DNA from 2 places in the Paenibacillus sp. FSL E2-0151 genome. Region 2 is predicted to be linked to the other one. Evidence: predicted binding sites of a transcription regulator. Region 2 holds the regulator's gene; the other holds the start of a gene.
The links. The regulator Rex, encoded in region 2, represses fermentation and respiration genes when NADH is low (regulators of the CRP and FNR family bind a similar motif). The targets are predictions, from matches to a motif close to TTGTGAAATATTTCACAA.
Positions count from the first base shown of each region.

Region 1: the regulator Rex is predicted to act here: its motif matches at 5,590-5,607, upstream of adhE (bifunctional acetaldehyde-CoA/alcohol dehydrogenase).

Region 1 covers NZ_CP150308.1:4,568,194-4,580,361, forward strand. Annotated here, with positions in the region: gene pflB (formate C-acetyltransferase) at 1-1,956, opposite strand, end outside; gene adhE (bifunctional acetaldehyde-CoA/alcohol dehydrogenase) at 2,897-5,509, opposite strand; gene MHI55_RS20650 (Crp/Fnr family transcriptional regulator) at 5,940-6,656, shown strand; gene MHI55_RS20655 (hypothetical protein) at 6,744-7,457, opposite strand; gene MHI55_RS20660 (hypothetical protein) at 7,655-8,386, opposite strand; gene MHI55_RS20665 (helix-turn-helix domain-containing protein) at 8,581-8,877, opposite strand; gene MHI55_RS20670 (trehalose utilization protein ThuA) at 9,209-9,937, opposite strand; gene MHI55_RS20675 (sugar phosphate isomerase/epimerase) at 9,962-10,930, opposite strand; gene MHI55_RS20680 (Gfo/Idh/MocA family oxidoreductase) at 11,132-12,168, opposite strand, start outside.
Region 2 covers NZ_CP150308.1:4,334,526-4,346,693, reverse strand. Annotated here, with positions in the region: gene MHI55_RS19530 (tetratricopeptide repeat protein) at 1-603, shown strand, start outside; gene dinG (ATP-dependent DNA helicase DinG) at 746-3,607, shown strand; gene MHI55_RS19520 (redox-sensing transcriptional repressor Rex) at 3,827-4,480, shown strand; gene MHI55_RS19515 (amidohydrolase) at 4,467-5,774, shown strand; gene MHI55_RS19510 (DUF5590 domain-containing protein) at 5,812-6,342, shown strand; gene MHI55_RS19505 (hypothetical protein) at 6,644-7,171, shown strand; gene MHI55_RS19500 (AAA family ATPase) at 7,164-8,666, shown strand; gene MHI55_RS19495 (3-hydroxyacyl-CoA dehydrogenase NAD-binding domain-containing protein) at 8,800-9,672, shown strand; gene MHI55_RS19490 (acetate kinase) at 9,669-10,874, shown strand; gene asnS (asparagine--tRNA ligase) at 10,976-12,168, shown strand, end outside.

The sequences.
Region 1 (12,168 bases), 230 kb from region 2:
CAATTTGGCTACCGAGCCAAGGGATGCCAGTGCACCTTTTTTGTCACGACCATGCATTGGGTTTGCACCTGGAGCAAATGGTTCACCTGCTTTACGACCATCCGGTGTAGTCCCTGTTTTCTTACCATATACCACGTTGGAAGTGATCGTCAGAACGGATTGTGTTGGAACTGCGTTACGGTAAGCTTTGTGCTTGCGAATCATGCCCATGAAGTTCTCGACCAGTTCAACAGCAATGCTGTCTACGCTGTCTTCATTGTTACCGTAACAAGGGAAGTCTCCTTCGATTTCGAAATCAACAGCGATGCCTTGTTCGTTACGAATTGGTTTTACTTTGGCATATTTGATTGCACTCAGTGAATCTGCTGTAACCGAGAGACCAGCGATACCACAAGCCATCGTACGTACAATGTCACGGTCATGTAATGCCATTTCGATACGCTCATAGCTGTATTTATCGTGCATGTAGTGAATGACGTTGAGGGTGTTCATATACAGCTTAGCCAGCCACTCCATCATTGGTTTGAAGCGTTTCATAACCTCATTGTAATCCAGCACTTCGCTAGTAATGGCAGGATACTCAGGTCCAACTTGTGCTCCGGATTTCTCGTCACGACCACCGTTGATCGCATACAGGAGAGCTTTTGCCAGGTTGGCACGAGCGCCGAAGAATTGCATTTGTTTCCCGATCTTCATAGCCGACACACAGCAAGCAATACCGTAATCGTCACCGTAGATCGGACGCATCAGATCATCATTCTCATACTGAATTGAACTTGTTTCAATGGATACTTTGCTGCAATAATCTTTGAAAGCTTCTGGAAGTTTCGTTGACCAGAGAACAGTCAAGTTTGGTTCTGGTGCAGGACCCAAGTTGTGCAGTGTATGCAGGAAACGGAAACTGTTTTTGGTTACACGTGTTTCGCCATTCACGGACATACCACCGATGGACTCAGTCACCCATGTTGGATCTCCACTGAACAGTTCGTTGTAATCCGGTGTACGCAGGAATTTGACGATCCGCAGTTTCATTACGAAATGGTCAACCAATTCCTGAGCCTGTTCTTCGGACAAAATCCCTTCTTGCAGGTCACGTTCAATGTAGATATCCAGGAAAGAAGATACACGTCCGAGTGACATCGCAGCACCGTTCTGTTCTTTGATCGCAGCCAGATAACCGAAGTACAACCATTGGAATGCTTCTTTTGCTGTTGTCGCTGGCAAGGAAATATCGAACCCGTGCATATCGCCCAATTGTTTCAATTCTTGCAATGCACGAATCTGTTCAGACAATTCTTCCCGCAGACGAATGACATCTTCATCAATAACATCAACTTCGAGTGCATTCAGTTCGCCTTTTTTGTTACGAATCAGGAAGTCTACCCCGTACAAAGCTACACGACGATAGTCACCGATGATCCGGCCACGGCCGTAAGCATCTGGCAGACCTGTAATAATTCCTGCTTTACGCGCTGCACGCATGTCGGAAGTATAAGCATCGAATACACCTTGGTTATGTGTTTTGCGAATGTTTGTAAATATATCAATGACGCCCTGTGGCATTTCAAAGCCATATGCCTCACATGCGTCAATCATCATGCGAATTCCGCCTGTTGGTTGAATGGAACGTTTGAACGGAGCATCGGTCTGAACGCCGACAATCTGCTCTTTGGATTGATCCAGATAACCGGGTTGGTGAGAAATAATAGTACCTGGTGTGTTCACGTCAACGTCAAGGACACCGCCGTTATCCCGTTCTTTTTTGGTCAGATCAGATACGATCTCCCACAATTCTTTGGTATTCTGGGTTGCACCTGCGAGAAATGCTTCGTCACCGTAATACGGAGACAAGTTGTGTGCCAGAAAATCATTCACATCTACGGATTTGGTCCATGTTCCTTTGGTAAAGTTTCTCCAGCCTGTTTGTTGTTTGACATCTTTTTCAATCACCGACATCGTAATCCCTCCACTAATTTGGATTTCTGGACACATAACATCTTGCTTCATTCGTAGCATTGTGTGCCCAGAGCCGCGATTAATGTGAATTGTTTCACATAAACCGGAACATGTTCTCTCTACTTGGGAACCGGAACCGCGGGATGAATGTTTTTCTTACATTTTCAGTATACGACTTGGGGCTTTCATCATCTGTGATTTTTGTCACAAAGCCAGTGAACTAACTCACTCCACCTGCGCTGTGTCCCATTGACCCCTGTAAATTCACACTTAGCCACTGCGCGGGCAGAACAACTTCCGCTCGCTGTTATCCCCGGATTTTTTCAATTTTATATTTCAAAGGGGAAAATCCGGGGATAAAGGCGAACGCTCCGCTTCTTCAGTTTTTTCTGCCCACTCCGTTATTGTGTGAACATCTGGCTCAAACAGCCACATCACGGATTCCGTGTAACCTCTATAGAACCCTTTTGCTCCTCTACGCTCGGAGCAAATCAAATCTTAGAAAAAATCCTGAAAAACAGATGCTCGCTCTTCTGTTTTTCTGCCCACTCCGTTAATGTGTGAACATCTGGCTCAAACAGCCACGTCACGGATTCCGTGTAACCTCTCTAGAACCCTTTTGCTCCTCTATGCTCGGAGCAAACCAAATCTTAGAATACTCCTGAAAAACAGATGCTCGCTCTTCTGTTTTTCTGCCCACTCCGTTATTGTGTGAACATCTGGCTCAAACAGCCACGTCACGGATTCCGTGTAACCTCTCTAGAACCCTTTTGCTCCTCTATGCTCGGAGCAAACCAAATCTTAAAATACTCCTGAAAAACAGAGGCTTCACTCTTCTGTTTTTCTGCCCACTCGTTATTGTGTGAAAGACGGCAATCGGGGCTCCCCTCTCGGGGAACCCTGATCTTCTTGCCGTAAGGCACGCTTCGTTCTAGATTTATTATTCAAACTTTCCGTAGAAAGCGTTGCGGTATACATCAGCCAGTTCAGTTACCAGCGGCAACTTCGGATTGGCAGTTGTACATTGGTCTTCGAAGGCACGGTCAGCCAGATAATCGACATGTGCTTCAAAGTCTTTGGCATCAAATCCGATTTCCTGGAACGATTCTTCAATACCCAATGTTTTGTTCAGTTTGCGAATGGCATTGATGAGACTGGTTACCCCTTCTTCTGTCGTACGAGCAGGCAATCCCAAGATGCGGGCAATTTCGGCATACCGCTCATCCGCTACAAAGTGCGAATATTTCGGGAACGATGCAAATTTGGTCGGTTTTTTTGCGTTGTAACGAATGACGTGCGGCATCAGAATGGCATTGGTGCGTCCGTGTGCGGTGTGATACTGACCGCCCCATTTGTGCGCCAAACTGTGGTTAATGCCCAGGAATGCGTTGGCAAATGCCATACCAGCAATCGTTGAAGCATTATGCATTTTCTCACGTGCCAGTTTATCTCCTTGCAGTGCCGATTGCTCCAGGTATTGGAATACCAGTTGGATTGCTTTGATCGCAAGTCCATCCGTGTAATCATTTGCCATTACAGACACATAAGCTTCAATCGCATGCGTCAGTACGTCCATCCCTGTATCCGCTACAGCCGTTTTAGGCAGGGAGTATACGAACTCCGGATCGACAATCGCTACGTCTGGTGTCAGCTCATAGTCGGCCAATGGATATTTGGTGTTACCTTGATTTTTATCTGTGATAACCGCGAACGATGTCACTTCAGAACCTGTACCCGATGTGGTTGGGATCGCTACAAATTTGGCTTTTACGCCGAGACGTGGATATTTGTAGATCCGTTTGCGGATATCCATGAATTTTTGTTTCAGGTCGTTGAAGTCCGTGTCTGGGTATTCATAGAACAACCACATGGCTTTGGCAGCATCCATCGGTGATCCACCGCCAAGTGCGATAATGCAGTCTGGTTGGAAGCGGCGCATCATTTCGGTTCCGCGATCTACCGTTGTTGTGGATGGATCTGGCTCAACATCGGAGAACACTTCGATCGCTACTGGCATTTGGCGTTGACGCAGATAGTGTTCTACCTTTTCAACATATCCAAGCTTCACCATCATAGCATCCGTAATAATGGCCACACGTGTGATGTCAGGCATTTTGGCAAGATACTGCGTTGCCCCTTTTTCGAAGTAGACTTTGTTCGGCACTTTGAACCATTGCATATTCACGGTACGGCGAGCCACCCTTTTCACATTGATTAAGTTCACAGCGGTTACGTTGGAAGAAGTCGAGTTACGTCCGTATGATCCGCATCCCAGTGTCAATGAAGGCATGTTTGTGTTGTAGATATCCCCAATGGCACCGTGTGTGGATGGTGAGTTCACAATAATCCGTCCGGTTTGCAGACGATCTGCGAATTTGCCAATCACTTCTTCATTTGTGGAGTGGATAACCGAGGAGTGACCCATGCCGCCAAATGCAACCACTTCTGCTGCACGTTCAATTCCCTCTGCTGCCGTTTTAACTTTGTAACAAGCCAGTACCGGGCTTAATTTCTCAGCCGACAATGGGAATTTAGTACCTACCCCTTCAATCTCGGCCACAAGAATTTTGGTGCCTGCTGGAACTTCAATACCGCACAATTTCGCAATGCTCACCGCAGATTGACCAACAATCGCCGGATTCACCGCACATTTCTCGGCATTAATCGCACCTGCTGTCAATTTTACTGCTTCATCTTTGTTAACAAAGTAACAGCCATTTGCGATCATTTTTTTCTTCACTTGATCAAAGATCGGTTCTTCAATGATGACCGCTTGTTCAGAAGCACAGATCATGCCGTTATCGAAAGACTTGGACAGGATCAAATCCGTTACTGCCTGATTGATATCCGCGCTTTTCTCGATAAAGCAAGGTACGTTACCCGGTCCTACGCCCAGTGCAGGTTTACCACAGCTGTACGCTGCACGTACCATGCCTGATCCGCCTGTTGCCAGAATGAGAGCCACATCATTGTGATTCATCAGTTCGTTTGTACGATCCATGGAAGGATCATCAATCCACTGGATACAATCTGCTGGTGCACCATGTTTCACAGCCGCTTCCAGCAGGATTTTGGCAGCTTCCCGGCTACAATTCTGTGCAGATGGGTGGAAGCCAAAGATGATTGGGTTACGCGTCTTGATGGAAATCAATGCTTTAAACATCGTCGTTGATGTTGGGTTGGTAACTGGTGTAATACCCATGATGATGCCGACCGGCTCCGCAATTTTCTGGAAGCTTTCATACTCGTTATCTTCAATCACACCTACGGTTTTATCGTACTTGATACTGTGGTACACATATTCTGTTGCAAATATATTTTTGGTGATTTTATCCTCATATACTCCGCGGCCTGTTTCTTCTACGGCCATCTTGGCGAGCATCATGTGTTTATCCAGACCCGCAAGCGCCATTGCTTGCACAATCCGGTCAATCTGCTTCTGGTCCATTTTCATGAATGCGGCGTGTGCTTTATTCGCTTTGTCGATTAACGTTTGAATATACTGACCTGCTGTCGGTTCTTTTGCTGGGGCGACTTCGTTCTTTACAGCCATCTCCCTCATCCTCCTAAAGGTTCGTATTAGTTTGTCTCTCTCGTTTACATTCACATCGTAACATGACAATAAACTTAATTATGTGATTTTTTTCACAAAGTATAACAAATTTAATTTAAGTTTTGTAGTGTCCTTCATACGACCATTTTCACTTCCTATTTAAAATATAGGGCTGTAAAATTCATCCTCTCCATCAAAAGTGAATTTTATCACAATGTTTGAAATTTCGTCATTTTTGCCCCCTTTCCTTCCCCCTCAAACGGTAAGATTAGGTATATACTGAACTTAAAAATTGAACCACCGCAATTTGTACCGTCCTTCCTCCCGGCCGAGATGACCCTGATCAGGACGGCAACGGTTTGCGGCGAACCTCGGAGGCTACTGCTTACTACAGAAGGTCGTCCGATGGACATAAAGGGGAGATAGACTTATGAGAGAACTAACAACTGTACTGGAAACGCGCGGTAATACTAACTGTTTCTCGGAAGCAAATTTCAACCATCTGCTGGTTACCATGAAAGATAGAACCTATCCGGAAGGTACACATCTGTACTGGGAAGGCGACATCTCTGACAAACTTTATTATATGAAACGGGGCCGTGCCCAGATCACCAAATCCACGGATGAAGGCAAGGAACTGATCATGTACATGTATCAATCCGGTGATATGATTGGGCAGGCTGATCCCTTCTTTGGCTCTAAACACAGCTTCTCAGCGGAAGTATTGGAGGACAGTGAGATCGGTGTACTGGAACATAAAGACCTGGAAATGTTAATCTGCCAGCATTGTGACTTCGCGATCGATTTTATGAAATGGATGGGCATCCACCACCGGTTGACACAGACCAAATTCCGGGATCTCATGTTATATGGCAAACCGGGTGCACTTTGCTCCACCCTCATTCGGTTGTCGAATTCGTATGGTGAGCCTCATGGAGAGCATGTCATTATTCACAAAAAAATTACCCACACGGACCTGTCCAATATGATTGGAGCCACTCGTGAAAGTGTAAACCGCATGTTAAGCGACCTGCGTAAGAAAGATGGGATTGAATATGACAATGGAATGATTGTCATCAAAGATCTGAAGATGCTGCAAGGAATCTGTCACTGTGAGCTTTGCCCGAACGAGATCTGTCGTATTTAATATTTGACTATGCTGATCGGATCTTGTTTATATATTTAATGAAAAAAAGCCCAGTTCTCTAAAAAGAGATTGGGCTTCTTGGTATACTTAGGATGCATTGGTTAATTCGAGCTTTACCGCATCACGTGGATTCAATTTCATGTCCAGACCATTTTCCATTAATTCTTTGTCATTCACCATAATGACCCACCGCTCATTCATACGAGGCGTGACATTCTCGACCGAGACGACAAATTTGTTGTTCTCCGACATTCTTACAATGCCGCTGGACTTCAACACATCGCGAACTGTGCACTCTTGAACGTAGACGCCGGCATATTGACGATTAAGGGTTGGCATAATGTTTCCACCGCTAACCTTGAGTAACGTTGTCTGATATGCAACGCCATCCCCCCCACTGTCAGCGGCTTTCACGTAAATGATCACTTCATCTTTGGCATGAAGCTCCATGTCCCAATCTTCCTGTTCAATATCCTTGCCGTTTAATTTGACAGCCCAGCTCAGCGAAGAATCCAGAGAAACTTCACCCACGGATTGAATCCGCTTGCCATCTGCCGTAAAATCAACCAGTCCGCTATTGAGTAATGCTTTTTTGAGTGTCAAACCCTCACTAAAATCTCGCTTAATGGACTTTGTTGCATCAGGCAAAAACGTACTGCCATCTACAGCCACTGTGATTGTATTCGCTGTTTCTGTCTCTTTGACAATTGGCTGCTCAGAAGGCTGTGTCTCACTACAACCAGCCAAGATCGCCAGTAGGAGCAAACATACACCTATGTAACCGGGGATTTTCTTCATCATGTAGGTAACACCACCCTGCGTAAAATCATTCACCCTGTTGTCCATAACCTCTATTATGGCACAACCTTCGGCAAAAAAAAGTGTCAAAGCCGTTACTTTTATAGGCTACCGCCTGCAAATAAGGCTTGTACAAGAAAGAGAGCCTGCACACAGGCTCTCCAATCTATATCATTTTTATGTTCTCATTGGTTACGTTATCATTGGACACTAGCCTGCATGTATGTCCGTCCTCCATCGCCATCTTTCAGATATGGATTAAGCCCGAAGAACTGCTCCTCAGATACGTATACACCTGTCAGCAATCGCCCTTCAAGCAATCCACCGTCAACCTGCACGCAACATGAAGGTGCGTCTACATACTCCTGATACAACGGAATCTGCCCATATTGTTGATGGACCTTAAATACCTTGCCTTGCTCATGCAAAGGCCGTTCCGAGAAATAGGTAGGCACAATATAACGGGCAATGACATCCAGCTCCTGCACGCTATAAAAGGGTTCATCACCAAGCCATGGTGCAAACATTCGAATCTTCTCATATTGAGACCAGACAACCGCCTGAATCAGCATTTCTGCCTGAACCAACCGACCTTCTCCCACATCTAAAGCCAATTGCTTACCATGCATAGTTTCTTCCATCTGAGACATCGTTGAATCAGGTTGTCCCAGCTCACATCCGATACACTTCCAGCCCCTGGACGTTTGAATCCATTTTTGCAGCACCGCCGGAGCTAATCTCGGACCATCGCTGTTCACAGAATGCGTATTCACTTCGGCAAGATCATCCTTAACCGAACGGGAATAGGCTGTGCGCTTAAACAACTCTGCAGCTTTTTTGTAAATTAGATGGACCTGAATGGATGCGCTCTCAAGTTCTGCAATATCTTTTTTGCCGTAGCGTACTTCACGGGATAAGCTTTCTTCTCTCATGACAAGTGGGCCTCCTTCGCTCCGGCCGTCTGTGGCCATTTTCTATAGATTATACTACAACTCATGACAACATGTGCATAGCCCAAGAGAAAAACGCCGATCAACATAGTACTTAAGACAAAAACCCCTGATTTCCACAGAAATCAGGAGTCTATGTCATTCATGCAACAAAAGTGGGTGATATTGCTTATGCGTTAGTCAACCCACTGCTCAGCCCAGTCTTGAATTTGATTCATGACAGGCTGGAGCGCTCTACCTTTATCCGTCAGTTCATATTCAATACGAACTGGCGTCTCGGGATAGACGTGACGAACCAGAATACCTTCACTCTCCAGATCTTTCATCCGTTCGGATAACATCTTATCACTCATGGATGGAATCAGATTGGAGATATCCTTGAATCGCTTCGAACCACTCATCAATGTTTGAATAATTAAACCATTCCAGCGCTTGCCCAAAAAAGAAAACGCCGTCTCAAAACGCGGACACATCCGCAAGTCTTGACCTTCCACATTAATCACCTCTTTAGAGATCACTCAAATCAACTTACATTTTGTTAGTATATTTCATAATAACATATTTAAGCTTCAAAGAAAACGCCTGCAACTAAAAAGTTTAAATTTTAGAAGCATATCATCCAAAATGGATCATACATCCCAGTATACATTACACGCTACGTCGTCACCATGGGAAATATCGTATAACTTCCCCATAGTACTATCTTACCCAAAAAGAACCCAGCTGCCACAGTCATCAATGACTCGGAGAAGGGTTCTTTTTGAATAAAACTTATAATTTCCATTACACGATTGAGTTAGTGAATTAGACCAGCACGCCACCAAATGGTCTTACAGGTTCGCTCTTGCCAAATTCCGGCTTAAAGCTGCGGGCAGGATATGCCCATTTCACAGCATTGCTGATCACTCTTAATATTTCCGGTTTGTAATAGGTCGGATACGTCTCATGACCTGGTCGGAAATAAAAGATTTTACCTTCACCACGCCGGAACGTACATCCGCTCCGGAATACTTCCCCACCCTGGAAGTTGCTCACAAACACCAGTTCATCCGGTACTGGAATATCGAAGAATTCACCGTACATCTCTTCTTTTTCCAATACAATCTTGCCTTCGATGCCATCCGCAATCGGATGAGATGGGTTAACACACCATACAATTTCCTGCTCGTCAGCTACACGCCACTTCAGATCGCAGCTTGTTCCCATCAGCGCTTTGAATGGTTTGGAGAAATGACCTGAATGGAGCACAATCATTCCCATCCCGTTCAGCACTCGCTGCGCAACCTTCTGTGAGATCTCATCGCTTACGCGATCATGTGCCATATGTCCCCACCATATGAGCACATCTGTGGAATTCAGCACTTCATCACTTAATCCGTGTTCAGGCTGATCCAGTGTAGCTGTACGAATAGCAAAGCCTTCGCCGCCAAGTCCGTCAGCCAGTGCTCGATGCAGACCATCCGGGTAGACTTCCCTTACTTCATCGTGAATTTTCTCATGGACAAATTCATTCCAAATGGTGACGTTGATCATATTCAATTTCCCCCTAGTGTAGCTCTAAACCCACCACATATCGCCCAGCGGTTCTTCGATTAATACTTGCTGGAGATTTTGCACGGCTTTAGAGAATCCTTCTTCAACCGACATCAGACCGTCTTCGTGCTCAATACTTACTACATAATCATATCCGACCAGACGCAAGGCACTCATAATGTCTGCCCATGTCTTGTTATCATGTCCATAACCAACCGAGCGGAACTGCCAAGCCCGATCCAGCATATTGGTATAGTCCTGCATATCCGTTACACCGTGTTTGTTCACGTTGACCGGATCAATCGTTGTATCTTTTGCATGGAAGTGATGGATGGCTCCTTCACGTCCTAAGATGTGAATTGCCTGAACCGGATCAATACCTTGCCACCACATGTGACTTGGGTCCAGATTGGCTCCGATCACTTCACCTGCTGCTTCACGCAGTCTCAGCAAGGTTGCTGGTGTATGAACGGAGAATCCACCGTGTAGTTCCAATCCAACTTTTACGTTACGATCTGCTGCAAACTTACCCCACTCTGTCCAGTAAGGGATCACTTTGTTCTCCCATTGCCACTTCAGGATCTCCTGGAAGTCATTTGGCCATGGTGCAACAGGCCAGTTCGGATATTTGGCATCCTCATGGTCTCCCGGACAACCGGAGAATGTATTCACTACAGGTACTTCCAGCTTCTCAGCCAGTTCTACCGATTTAACAAAATCATCGTGAAATCCTTTGGCAATATCCTTTTGCGGATGTAGCGGGTTACCGTGACAGCTGAGTGCACTGATCGTCAAACCACGTGATTCCACTGCATTTTTGAAGTTTTTCAATGCTGTAGGATTGCTTAATAACTCATCTGGCTTACAATGTGCATTGCCTGGATGTCCACCTGTTCCGATCTCTACTGCTTTTAATCCCTTGGATGCTACATAATCAAGAGCATCCTCCAATTTACGTCCTCCGAATAGTACCAAAAATACGCCGAGTTTCAAGTGCGATTCCTCCCTGGATTAGATATCGTATGATTGCTGAATTCATGAATATTGAACTGTATACAATTACCGTTCAGATCACATGCCTGTTTGATTAGTGTGGAAAATCGAGAGTGTTTCTATCCTGAAATTGAACGTAAGAATACTGGTTATTCTTCACCACTTGTAAGAGCATCAAGCTGCGAACACTTTTTTCTCGGACTAGTGTGATTCCACGGTTTCAACCTCAGTTTGAACTGTGCGAGTTACTGCAAAAGAATCATAGTTGCTCTCCAGATGTATGTGCTTGCCTTCAAGTGAAGAACGCTGGAATGAGTGCATGGCTTCCAGTACGTGATAAGCAAGCTTGCCACTGGCTTTGTGTTCCCGTCCGGCACGAATGGATTCAACCATTTCGGTTACGCCGATGCCTCGTTCGTTTTGTCCACTTTCGAAGACTGGTTTGACCGTCTCCCAAGTGTCTTGACCGTATCTGCGAACCTTCACTTCCCCGTTAAAATAATTGGGGTCCGGTACACTAAGCGTACCTTCTGTACCATAGATTTCAATACGTGGCAGATCCGAAGCTCCGCGAATATCGAAACTGGTAATCATGGTTGCAATGGCTCCTTCTGCGAAATCAATGGTTCCTGCCAAGTGAGTAGGCGTCTCTACTTGTAGCGCTGTACCTTCCTTCGGTCCGGAGCCAATCTTGCGATCTGCAATCTGTATGCCTGCCGAGGCGCTGATTCTGCGTATCGGTCCAAGCAGCGTAATCAGAGCGGTCAGGTAGTAAGGTCCCATATCAAACATCGGTCCGCCACCTGCAACATAAAAGAACTCCGGATTAGGATGCCAAGCTTCTGGTCCTCCACCCATGAAGAATGAAGTCGCTGCAACCGGCTTGCCAATCAGCCCATCCTCAATGGCTTTACGAGCTGTCTGTATGCCTGAACCAAGGAAGGTATCCGGTGCAGAGCCAACATACAATCCCTTTTCCTCAGCCAACTCAACAACCTTGCGACCATCCTCAAGAGAAATTGCCAGCGGCTTCTCGGCATACACATGTTTGCCTGCTTCGAGTGCAGCCAGATCGGTCATGGCGTGACTGCCAGGAACCGTAAGGTTCAACACAAGTTCAATTTCGTTATTTTGCAGCAACTCATCTACATTGTAAACGTTTGCGATATTAAATTCATCTGCCCGTTCCTGAGCGCGTTCACGAATCAAATCCGCAACAGCCACGACTTCAATGACCG
Region 2 (12,168 bases):
ATTATCAAGAGCTATCCTTCCGCTGAAGGCCTGAACAAACAAGAATTGCTGCAAAAGTGGAACTTGCTTAAGCGGATGAGTGACGGAATGCTGGATGAATGGCTGATGTTTGAAGAAAAGATGAGCCAGGTGAGGGAGCGAGAGATGGATAAGCCTGCTTCCCTTGAACCGGAACAGGAAGCTGTTACCGCTCTGCCTGAACTCCATCTGGAATGTTTCAGTCGAGGTCAGGGTTATTTCAAATTACAGATGTATCCGCAGGCGATCATGCAATTCTCCCGGGTTGTGACCGACCATCCGGAGAGTGCATTAACTCGTTTTTACCTGGCGCTGGCGTATCTGAATCTGGAACAAATGGCGGAAGCCGGAACACATTTACAGCAGATCATGTACCTTAAAGGTTCACCTCGCTTGAAAGGGCTTGTGTGTAACGCCCTGGGCTGTATTCAAGTCAAGCTTGCGAATCCCGAAGCTGCATGTTCACTCTTTGCACAGGCCCTTCAGTATGACCCGACATTGACCGAACCACTGTACAACATGGAAGCTTGCAGGTTGAACAGGGGAAAATTGCAATATGCTAATCAGCTGACGACCCTTCATTAAGCGGGAATTCGGCGACAAAAAAACGGTGTTCCCTCCTTTGGCATAGCGGCGGGGACACCGCTTTTTTGTCAGTTAATTTTCAAATCCCCTTTTTTTTGCTATGCTGTAACATAGACTGGAATGGAAGGGACCGTACATTGCAATGAAATTTGCCGTATTGGATTTCGAAACAACCGGCACGCAGTCCGACGGTGAGATTATACAGGCCGGACTTGCCATCATAGATCATGACTACAGCATAACTCAAATATATAGTTCTTATGTGAACCCTGGTGTACCGATTCCCCCGTTTATTTCGGGGTTGACGGGTATTACCGATGCAGATGTGGCGGACGCTCCTTCACTCGAAGAGATGATGATGGAGATGGTTCCGCTGCTTAATGATGTGGTGCTTGTTGGACACAACGTCGCTTTTGATTTTCACTTTTTGCAGAATGCTCTTGACCGTTGCGGTTATTTGCCGTTCACTGGCCGCATTTTGGACACGATTGATTTTCTGAAGATCACATTCCCATCACTGGGTTCTTATCAACTCGGTTATGTGTCTTCCGAATTTGGATTTCAACATGATCGCCCTCACCAGGCAGACAGTGATGCACTGGCGACAGCCTATGTGCTACTCAAATGTCTGGATGAGTTAAAGGAATTACCGCTCATAACGATTCAGCGCCTCAGTGACCTGTTTGCACCAGAAGACAGTGACTTGGGCTGGTTCTTGGACGGGATGCGCAGTGAGAAGGAAGCAGAGCCGATTCAGGATCTGGACGGACATACCTATTATCGTCAGCTTGCTCTTAATGTAAGTGATTGGACCGATATTGGTGCACCACGCGATGAGCGGGAGGCTAACCCCCTCGATGGTGTAAGCTTCGAACAGTTTATGGACCAGGTTCGGGAGAATCTGAAGGATACACTGGATCATTACGAAGAGCGTGAAGCGCAGACTCAGATGTTCAGCAGTGTAAGGCAAGCCCTGGATGAAGAGAAACATCTCTTGATCGAAGCTGGAACGGGTACCGGTAAATCTCTAGGGTATCTGTTGCCTGCTATTTACGAAAGTGTGAAGCAAGAACAGAAAGTTATGGTTAGCACGCATACGATCAATCTGCAGGAGCAATTGAGAGAGCGGGACATTCCGATGCTGACTCAAGTGGTTCCGTTCCCGTTTAAGGCTGCTGTATTCAAAGGACGTGGACATTACCTGTGCCTGCGCAAATTTGAACACAAAATCAATAAACGTGAATTCGCCACACCGAAAGAGGATTATTTCACAGCTGCTCAGATGATCGTCTGGCTTACGCAGACCGAAACCGGAGATGATGAGGAACTTAACCTTAGCGGACGCGGAGGGGACTTCTGGGAGACCGTACAGAGCGAATCCGAATCATGTCTGGGAAGATCCTGTCCATGGTTCCGTAAATGCTTCTACCATCGTGCCAAACATGAAGCAGGGTTGTCTGATATCGTAATCACCAATCACTCCAAATTATTTACGGATGTGAAAGCCGCGCATCAGCTGCTGCCAGCCTATGAGAGTCTTGTGATCGATGAGGCACATCATCTGGAGGATGTCGCTGGTAAACATCTTGGAATGCATATGAAATATTTCACCTTGGTTCATACACTGACCCGCCTATTTAAAGACAGTCGTAATGGACAGCTGCCTATGCTTCGTTCGCAGTTATCCGGGCATGAAAATTCGGTGCAATGGGGCTCCATGGTGGATCAGATGTTCCCGCTCGCTCTTGAAGTTAAGGAGCTGTGGGATCGTATGAGCGATGCCTTGTTTGGTCTGTTGCCTGAACGAAGTGATGCTTCACCGGGAGAGACGGGGCAATTTTCACTGCGTCTGAAAGCATCTCAGAAACCTGCAAAATGGCAGGAGTTGCAGGATCTGGAGAACCAGATCTATGTGACTCTGGGTGATTTGGTTCGCAAAGGGGACAAATTGCTGCTTGAAGTGAAAGAGGATCAGGATGATTATCAATCGGATAGTCTGATCACGGACATTACAGGACTGCTGAAAGATCTGACCACATTGAAGGAGAATCTACGTTTCTTCATGCGTATGGATGACGCCAAAACGGTGTACTGGATGGAAGCCAGCGGCCAATTCCGCAGCAAATCTCTCCAGCTGTATGCCGTACCTGTAGATGTGAGTGCACAACTTAAGGATTTATTTTTTGATAAAAAGAAAAGTGTTGTGCTTACATCGGCTACGCTTTCGGTAGATAAGTCATTCCAGTTCATGATTGAACAGCTTGGCTTGCAGGAAGCTGCCGAGAACAATCAGCTGTTAACGTCGATGTTGCCATCACCTTTCAACTATCGCGATCAGGCACTTCTGGTGATTCCGCGTGATTTCCCGAGTGTGAAGGGAAGTGTGGGTGATGCGCACTTTGTTAATATGCTGGTGCAATCACTTGCAGAGACGGCAATTGCTACGCGTGGACGCATGATGGTTCTGTTTACTTCATACAAGATGTTGCGACAGGTCTATGATCCGCTGAAGGAGGCACTGTCTGGCAACGACATCTCGTTGCTTGGGCAAGGCGTTGACAGTGGAAGTCGTTCCAAATTGACTCGCAGGTTCCAAGATGCCAAAGCAACGGTACTTCTGGGCACAAGCAGCTTCTGGGAGGGTGTAGATATCCCGGGAGAGGCCCTAACCTGTCTCGCTATTGTTCGACTGCCTTTCCAGCCACCGAATCATCCGTTGGTGGAAGCCAAGAGTGAGTTGCTTCAGGAACAGAAGAAAAATCCGTTCATGAAACTGTCCGTGCCACAAGCGGTCATTCGTTTCAAACAGGGATTTGGCCGATTGGTGCGTACAGCAAAGGACAGAGGAATTGTCATTGTTTATGATACACGGGTGATTGAAGCGTATTATGGTAAATTCTTTTTGTATTCATTACCTGGTCCCAAAATGGAGCATATGCTCACGGAGCAAATGGTTCCACGAATCACCGAGTGGTTGGAAAAACCTGCTAATGAACAAAAATAATGGTTGTTTTGTTCGTTATATCATTGCATGACACTATCGTTTGGCGTTAAACTTTATTAGATATTTCCGTATCCGATTAAAGCAGTTGCACGTAAGAACTTATAACCCAAATTACAAGGAGCATTCTGTATAAAATGTCACGTTTATCTTTGAGTTTTATACAGAATGCTCATCTTTTCATCTATTATTTTATCGTGGCCTTGGTAAGGGGGAGCAAGAATGAAATCGGATAAAATTTCGGAAGCGGTGGTACGACGTCTGCCTGTATACTTGCGTTATTTGAACGAGTTGCATCAGCGTGAGGTGGCTACTGTTTCTTCTCAAGAGCTTGGACAGAGGCTGGATCTGAATCCGGCCCAAATTCGTAAAGACCTGGCTTACTTCGGTGATTTTGGTCGTAAAGGGATCGGGTATGATGTATCCTATCTGATCGAAAAAATTCGTCACATTCTCAAAATCGATCAGCAAATTAATGTGGCTCTGGTAGGCGCGGGTAACCTCGGTCAAGCCTTGTCCAACTACAACGCATATCTGAAAGACAACATGAAGATTGTTGCTGTATTTGATGCATATGGACCGAAGATAGGTAGTCAAATCAACAGTTTGACGGTAAAACCAATGGATGAATTGACGGAAGCGGTTAAAACGGAAAATATTCGCATCGGAATTATCACGGTTCCGGATACGGAAGCCCAAAATGTAGCCGATCAGCTTATTGAATCAGGAATTGAAGCGATCCTTAATTTTGCACCAACCATTCTAAAAACACCGCCGCATATCCGCATTCACCATGCTGACTTTACAACGGATCTGCTTAGTTTGGCCTATTACTTGGAGACTGGAAAGGACGACGAGGAAGATGACAACAAATAGATGGGTAATTCACAACGGCAAATTTGCCGTTAATGAAGGCGGCACAACATGGAACGTGGTCCACGGATACATGGTTGTTGAGAATGACAAGATTGTGCATATTGGTGAGGCATTGCCGGATGAAGACAAAAATTGTACCAAAGTGGATGGAAAAGGACTGTTCTTCCTGCCGGGTCTGATCAATACGCATGGTCATGCAGCGATGTCGTTGCTCAGAGGGCACGGAGACGATCTTGCATTGCAAGTATGGTTGCAGGAAAAAATGTGGCCGATGGAAGCGAAAATGACTTCAGAAGATGTATATTGGGGAACTTCGCTATCGGTGCTTGAAATGTTGAAAGGGGGAACTACAGCGTTCCTGGACATGTACGATCACATGGATCAAGTTGCCAAAGTTGTGGAGCAATCCGGCGTTAGAGCAGCACTGGCACGTGGTGTAATTGGACTGTGCTCGGAAGAAGAGCAACTGCGGAAGCTGGAGGAGTCGGCTGCGTTTGCACGTGAGTGGAATGGACAGGCAGATGGTCGCATTACAACCGTAATCTCGCCACATGCACCATATACATGCCCTCCTGACTACATAGAGAAGCTTGTGCAGGTCGCGAACGACCTAAACCTTCCCCTTCATACACATATGTCGGAAACGCTTCGTGAAGTCGAGCAGAACGTGGCTGATTATGGACTGCGTCCTGTGGCACATCTGGAGAAACTGGGCTTTTTCTCTCGTCCATCCCTGGTTGCACATGCGGTGCATCTGAATGACGAAGAGATTGAGATTCTGGCCCGTCATGATGTGGCTGTATCCCATAACCCGGGAAGTAACCTGAAACTCGCTTCCGGTGTTGCGCGGATACCTGCGTTGCTGAAAGCAGGAGTTACCGTGTCACTCGGAACAGACGGTCCAGCAAGTAACAACAACCTGGATATGTTCGAGGAAATGAGACTGGCTGCATTGATTCACAAAGGTGTATCTGGTGACCCGACGGCAGTGCCAGCAGGCGAAGCGTTATTACTCGGAACGTCATACGGTGCCAAATCCATCTTCTTGAATAATACCGGAGCACTTCAGGTTGGCATGAAGGCTGATTTTATCGCCCTTAACATTGAACAGGCACATTTCTATCCACATACAGACCTGATCTCACATACGATCTACTCGGCTTCTGCCAAAGATGTTGAACACGTATGGGTGGATGGAAAACAAGTAGTGAAACATGGCGAATGTCTGACGCTGGATGAAGAACGCATTTTGCGTGAGTCTCAATTGGCATTTGATGGTCTGCTTGCTCGTTAATTGCAGGACAGCATCATAGGGAAAGGAAGTTCGGCTTTTGAAGAAAAAAAAGAAGTGGATATGGATTTCGCTGCTTGCACTGGTTCTGATTCTGTTTGGACTTCAGCGTTATTACGTTCATGTCACGCAGGACCAACGCAAGGAAGAAGCGCTCGCCATACAAGCGGCACAGGAGCAACTGGGCATTACATCCTATGATGAATTGCGTAAGTACATCTGGGGAGACAAAGAAGGCTCTGACAACATCTACTGGACCCTGATCGGCAAAAACAAGGATAACCAGGATGTTATGGTCTGGGTTAAGTTCGACGCAAACAATCAACCGGTTAAGGGTGCAAACGCTGTACACAGTGAGCTGCTGCAGAATGGCATGTCCGAAGCGCAGATACGCAATCGCTTCAGTTCTGAAGTTCCTGCCGGTGAGATTAAACGAATCATGCCCGGAGTTGTGAATGGAATATATGTGTGGCAAGTGTATTATAAAGACGGTACGCATAACCACTATCGCTTTTATCGTTTTAGCAACGGAGAACAGGTGGACCTGGTCTACACACTCCCGAACAGCTAGAACAAGATAGAGTGAGATAACTAGAGAATTAAAGAAATGAAAGAACCGGCAGACGGATATCCGGCTGAACCGGTTCTTTGTGTTGTCTGTAAACATATTTGATTTAAATAGTTAAAATTAATAATTTATTCATATTTTCGCCTTCGAAATTGTATATACGATGTGATATACTCAGATATGTACTCAAAGTTACATTCAAAACAAATAAACCTGTCAAAATTATCGCAGGAGTCAATGTGCACATATTCGTATATACCAATAAGCCAGTAGGTTGGGCCAAATTCTGGGAGGGGTAATTCACTTGAAGCTAAAAGTATTGCCTATTGCTTTAACTGCCGTCATTTCAGCCGTAGTGTTGTTTGGAGGTTGGTTTGTATATCGTCAGGTGGCTGTGCAGAATCCGATTGAAAAAATGGTAACCCAGTACGATGGAGTCAATGACGTTCAATTAACTATTAACCGCAATGACGTACAATTGAAACTGGATCTGCAACCTGATGTTGATTTGGGCAGACTGGTACAATATATTCACAAAGAAGGACAGACCCTGATTGGAACACGCTCACTAAAGTTGGATGTTGTGGATCATTCCAGTGAAGCACTGGAAAGTTGGTGGGGGGATGCGATGTTCACCGTAGCTCAGGCGATGGAGAACAAGCAATACACCGAGATTACACCAACGTTGTCCAAGATGGCGACGAATGGAATTAAGGTAAATACAGCGATGGATGACAACAATGTATATGTCAGTCTCAGAGACGGAGATGCCAGCAAGTTTATTATTCTGCCGCGTGTGCCCGGTCAGATAGGAGTGTGGCCTAATGCCTAAGTGGACAAAAGAAGTTGCCATCGGATTTTTTCCCGTATTGATTATTTTCCTTGCTTTTACTGGTGTTAATATTGTTCCGATCCTGATTGCAGCAGTGCTTGTCGGAGCTTTGCTGTTCATGATGCAAATGCGTGGCGGGATTACAGTAGGCGCTGCACAGGAACGTAAACGGAAGAAAAAAGGACCTTCCAAGCTTACTTTTGAAGAAATTGGCGGACAAGACAGTGCTAAGCAGGAATTGCGTGAAGCGCTTGACTTTCTGATCAAACATGAAGAAATCCGGAAGTTCGGGATTCGCCCGTTAAAAGGGATCTTGCTGACGGGCCCTCCAGGGACAGGGAAAACGTTGATGGCCAAGGCTGCTGCCCATTACACCGATTCTATTTTTGTAGCAGCATCGGGTAGTGAGTTCGTGGAAATGTATGTTGGTGTGGGTGCCAGCAGAATTCGGGATTTGTTCAAGGACGCGAGAACCCGTGCCACCAAGGAAAATAAGGAAAACGCTATTATCTTTATCGATGAAATCGATGTCATCGGGGGGAAACGTGAGGGTGGTCAACAGCGTGAATATGATCAGACCCTCAATCAGCTCCTGACGGAAATGGATGGAATCTATTCTTCCGATACGCCAAGAATTCTGGTTATCGCTGCAACGAACCGTAAAGAGATGCTGGATAGCGCCCTGACGCGACCGGGACGTTTTGACCGCCACATTCAAGTGGACTTGCCTGACAAAAAGGGCAGAAAGCATATTCTGGAACTGCATGCGGTGAACAAACCTCTGTTGAAGGAAGTTAATCTGGAGAAAACAGCGGAAGAATCATATGGTTTCTCCGGTGCACAGCTCGAAAGTGTGATGAACGAAGCAGCAATATACGCCATGAGAGACGGGCTGTTAAACATCGAACAGCGGCATTTATCCCTGGCTATTGATAAAGTCATGATGGGTGAGAAGACAGACCGTGAGTCGAGCGTGGAAGAGAAGAAAAGGGTCGCCATTCATGAGTTGGGACATGCCATTATGGCTGAACTCGTTCGTCCAGGCAGTGTTAGTCAGGTGGCACTTAGTCCGCGTGGTCAGGCGCTGGGATATGTACGTCATAACCCGCAACAGGAACAGTTCCTCTATACGAAGCGCTTTCTGGAAGAGCAGATCATGATTGCACTCGGAGGAGCAGCTGCGGAGGAAATGTACTACGGTGGTCGTTCCACAGGTTCACGCAATGACTTTGATCAGGCCACCAATGTTGTACAGACGATGATGGCTTCGGGGTTGACTTCACTTGGTATTGTGAACATGGATATGGTCACAACCGAGGAACTGATGCGAGAGAATAAATTAATTCTGCAAGAACTGATGGAACAGACAAAGCGGTTACTTGAAGAACAACGGACAATTTTCGACAATTCACTCGACATCTTGATTCGTGAGGAAGTTTTGTCTGGCGAGCAATTTCGTTGTCAATTTCGTGACAGTGCCCTTCTACCAGCATAATTTATTTATGCTGGTTATTTTTTTTTACATTTCACTCGTGCTAAGATATTATTATATGTTGGGTCGAAATTTGTAATTTTCGGCGAACAGGGTACAATAGAGAAATAGAGAACCGAAAGGATGGAGCAGAACCATGTTTTTCAAAAAAATAGGAGTTGTCGGCGGCGGTACGATGGGGCAAGGTATTTCCCAGATGCTCGCAGCCAAAGGACTTGATGTGCTTCTCGTGGAGCATACAACACAAAAGCTGGATCATGCATATGACATGATCGAAACCAATCTGGATAAACAACTGGAGAAATGGGCGATTACAAAAGCGGAGAAGAAATTGATTCTTTCCCGTATTACCAAGGTAGCTCATTTAGCTGAACTTGGAACTTGCGACATGGTCATTGAGACAATTTCAGAGGATCTGGATGCGAAAAAAGCAGTATTCAGCCAACTGGACCAAGTTTGTCCAAGCAATGTCATTCTGGCAAGTAATACATCCACGCTGAGTTTGACCGAGCTTGCAAGCTCGACCAAATACCCAGAGCGTGTTATTGGTATGCACTTTATTCACCCGGTATCCCGGGTTGATCTTGTAGAGATTATTCGTGGACTGAAAACTTCGGATACAACATTCGAAGAGACCAGACGTTTTGTTGAAGAAGTAGCGGACAAAAAAGGAGTCATGATTTATGAATCCCCTGGATTCGTAACTTCCCGTCTGATCTGCCTGCTGATTAACGAAGCGTTGCATGTATTGCAAGAAGGTGTTGCATCTGCTGAAGATATCGATGATGCAATGCGTATCGGATACAACTTCCAACATGGACCACTCGAAATGGCTGACCGTTTCGGATTGGATTCTGTTGAAGCTGCACTCGAAAGAATGTTCCGTGAATTCGGAGAATTGAAATATCGTCCTTCTACAGTCCTGAAGAAAATGGTGCGTGCAGGACACCTGGGTGCCAAAACAGGCGAAGGATTCTTCAAGTACGACAAGGATGGTGACCGACTGTGAAAGTACTCGTAATTAATGCGGGGAGTTCCTCGCTCAAATATCAACTGTATAATATGACTGACGAATCTGTACTGGCTAAAGGTTTGGTAGAACGGATCGGAATGGATTCCTCCATCCTGACACACAAACCGACAGGCCGTGAGGATGTTACAGAAGTTAGTGAGATTCTGGAGCATACAACAGCGATCCGTAAAGTCATTGATATTTTGACTCACAAAGAAAATGGTGTACTGGATTCTGTAAGTGAAATTCAAGCTGTTGGACACCGTGTTGTTCACGGTGGTGAAGCATTTAAAGAATCTGCATTGGTAGATGATGCTGCCAAAGCTGAAATTCGTCGTTTGTTCGACTTGGCTCCACTTCATAACCCTGCAGCAATGATGGGTATTCGTGCGGCTGAATTAAATATGCCTGGTGTGCCACAGGTTATGGTCTTTGATACAGCGTTCCATCAGACGATGCCTGAAAAAGCTTACCTGTATGCTATTCCGCGTGTACTTTACAAAAAATATAAAGTACGTCGCTACGGCGCACATGGTACATCCCATGATTTCGTAAGCAAGGCAGCTGCTGAATATCTGGATCGTCCAGTGGAAGATCTGAAAATTATCACTTGTCACGTCGGTAACGGTGGTAGTGTAACAGCAGTTAAAGGTGGCGTATCCGTGGATACTTCGATGGGTATGACTCCGCTTGAAGGACTGATGATGGGAACACGTTCTGGTGACCTTGACCCAGCCATCGTACCTTATGTAATGAACAAGGAAGAACTGAGCGTAAGCGAAGTGAACTCTATGTTGAACAAACACAGTGGACTGCTTGCGATCTCCGGAATCAGCAGTGACATGCGTGAGATTACGGAAGGTATGGAGAATGGCGATGCCAACTCCACGCTTGCTTTTGAAATGTACGAGTACCGTCTGCGTAAATACATCGGCTCATATGCAGCTGCAATGAACGGTGTAGACGTGATCGTCTTTACGGCTGGTGTAGGTGAGAACTCCGTTGTACTTCGCCAAAAAGTATGTGAGCAGCTCACTTATCTGGGTGTTGAACTGGATGAAGCGCTGAATGCCATTCGTTCCGGCGAACCACGTCGGATCACAACAGCGAATTCCAAAGTGGAAGTTCTCGTTGTGCCAACTAACGAAGAATTGGTAATTGCACGTGATACACACCGAATCGTATTGAATTCTCAGTAATCTAACTGTAAAGTAAATATAGAATGACAAGGAAGTGCAGAGGACAGGCATAAGCCTGCCCGCTGCATTTTCAAATTCAGGAACCAAGGGGAGATATGGGCATGAATACGAATTGTGTAATTCGTAATGTGAACGAGCATGTGGGCGAAACCGTAACAATCGGTGCCTGGATTAACAACAAACGTTCCAGCGGTAAAATTCAGTTTTTGCAGCTGCGTGATGGAACCGGATATATCCAAGGGGTTGTTGTGAAAAGTGAAGTTAGTGAAGAGATCTGGAACAATGCCAAGAGCCTGACACAAGAAAGCTCTTTGTATGTTACAGGTATTATTCGTGAAGAACCTCGCAGTGCGTCCGGTTACGAGATGACTGTTACAGGGGTTGAAATCATTCACCTGACTGAAAACTATCCAATCACGCCTAAAGAGCATGGTGTTGATTTCTTGATGGATCATCGTCATCTGTGGCTTCGTTCTACGAAGCAACGTGCTGTTATGGTGATTCGTGCAGAGATTATTCGCGCTGTTCAGCAGTTCTTTGATGGTAACGGATTCACACAAGTTGATCCTCCGATTTTGACACCATCGTCTGCGGAAGGAACAACGAACCTGTTCCACATCAAATACTTTGATGAAGATGCTTATCTGACACAAAGTGGTCAATTGTATATGGAAGCCGCAGCCATGGCGCTGGGCAAAGTATATTCATTTGGTCCAACATTCCGCGCAGAGAAGTCCAAAACACGTCGTCACTTGATTGAGTTCTGGATGATTGAGCCGGAAATGGCATTTGTAGATCACGAGGAAAGTCTGCGCGTACAAGAGAAATTTATCGCTCATGTTGTTCAATCCGTGGTTAAAAACTGCCGTGCAGAACTGGAATCTATCGGTCGTGACGTATCCAAACTCGAAGGCATCGTAGCGCCATTCCCGCGTATTACGTACGATGAAGCAATTGAATTCCTGCATGGACAAGGCTTTGATATTCCTTGGGGAGAAGACTTCGGTGCACCACACGAAACAGCAATTGCTGAGAAGTACAATACACCCGTCTTTATTACGCATTACCCTGCTGGAATCAAGGCATTCTATATGAAACCAGATCCGAATCGTCCAGAAGTTGTTCTCTGTGCTGATATGATTGCACCAGAAGGCTACGGAGAGATTATTGGCGGTTCGCAGCGTATAGATGATCCGGAATTGATGCAACAACGTTTTGAGGAGCACAATCTCTCGGATGAAGCTTACCAATGGTATCTGGATTTACGTAAATACGGATCGGTTCCTCACTCCGG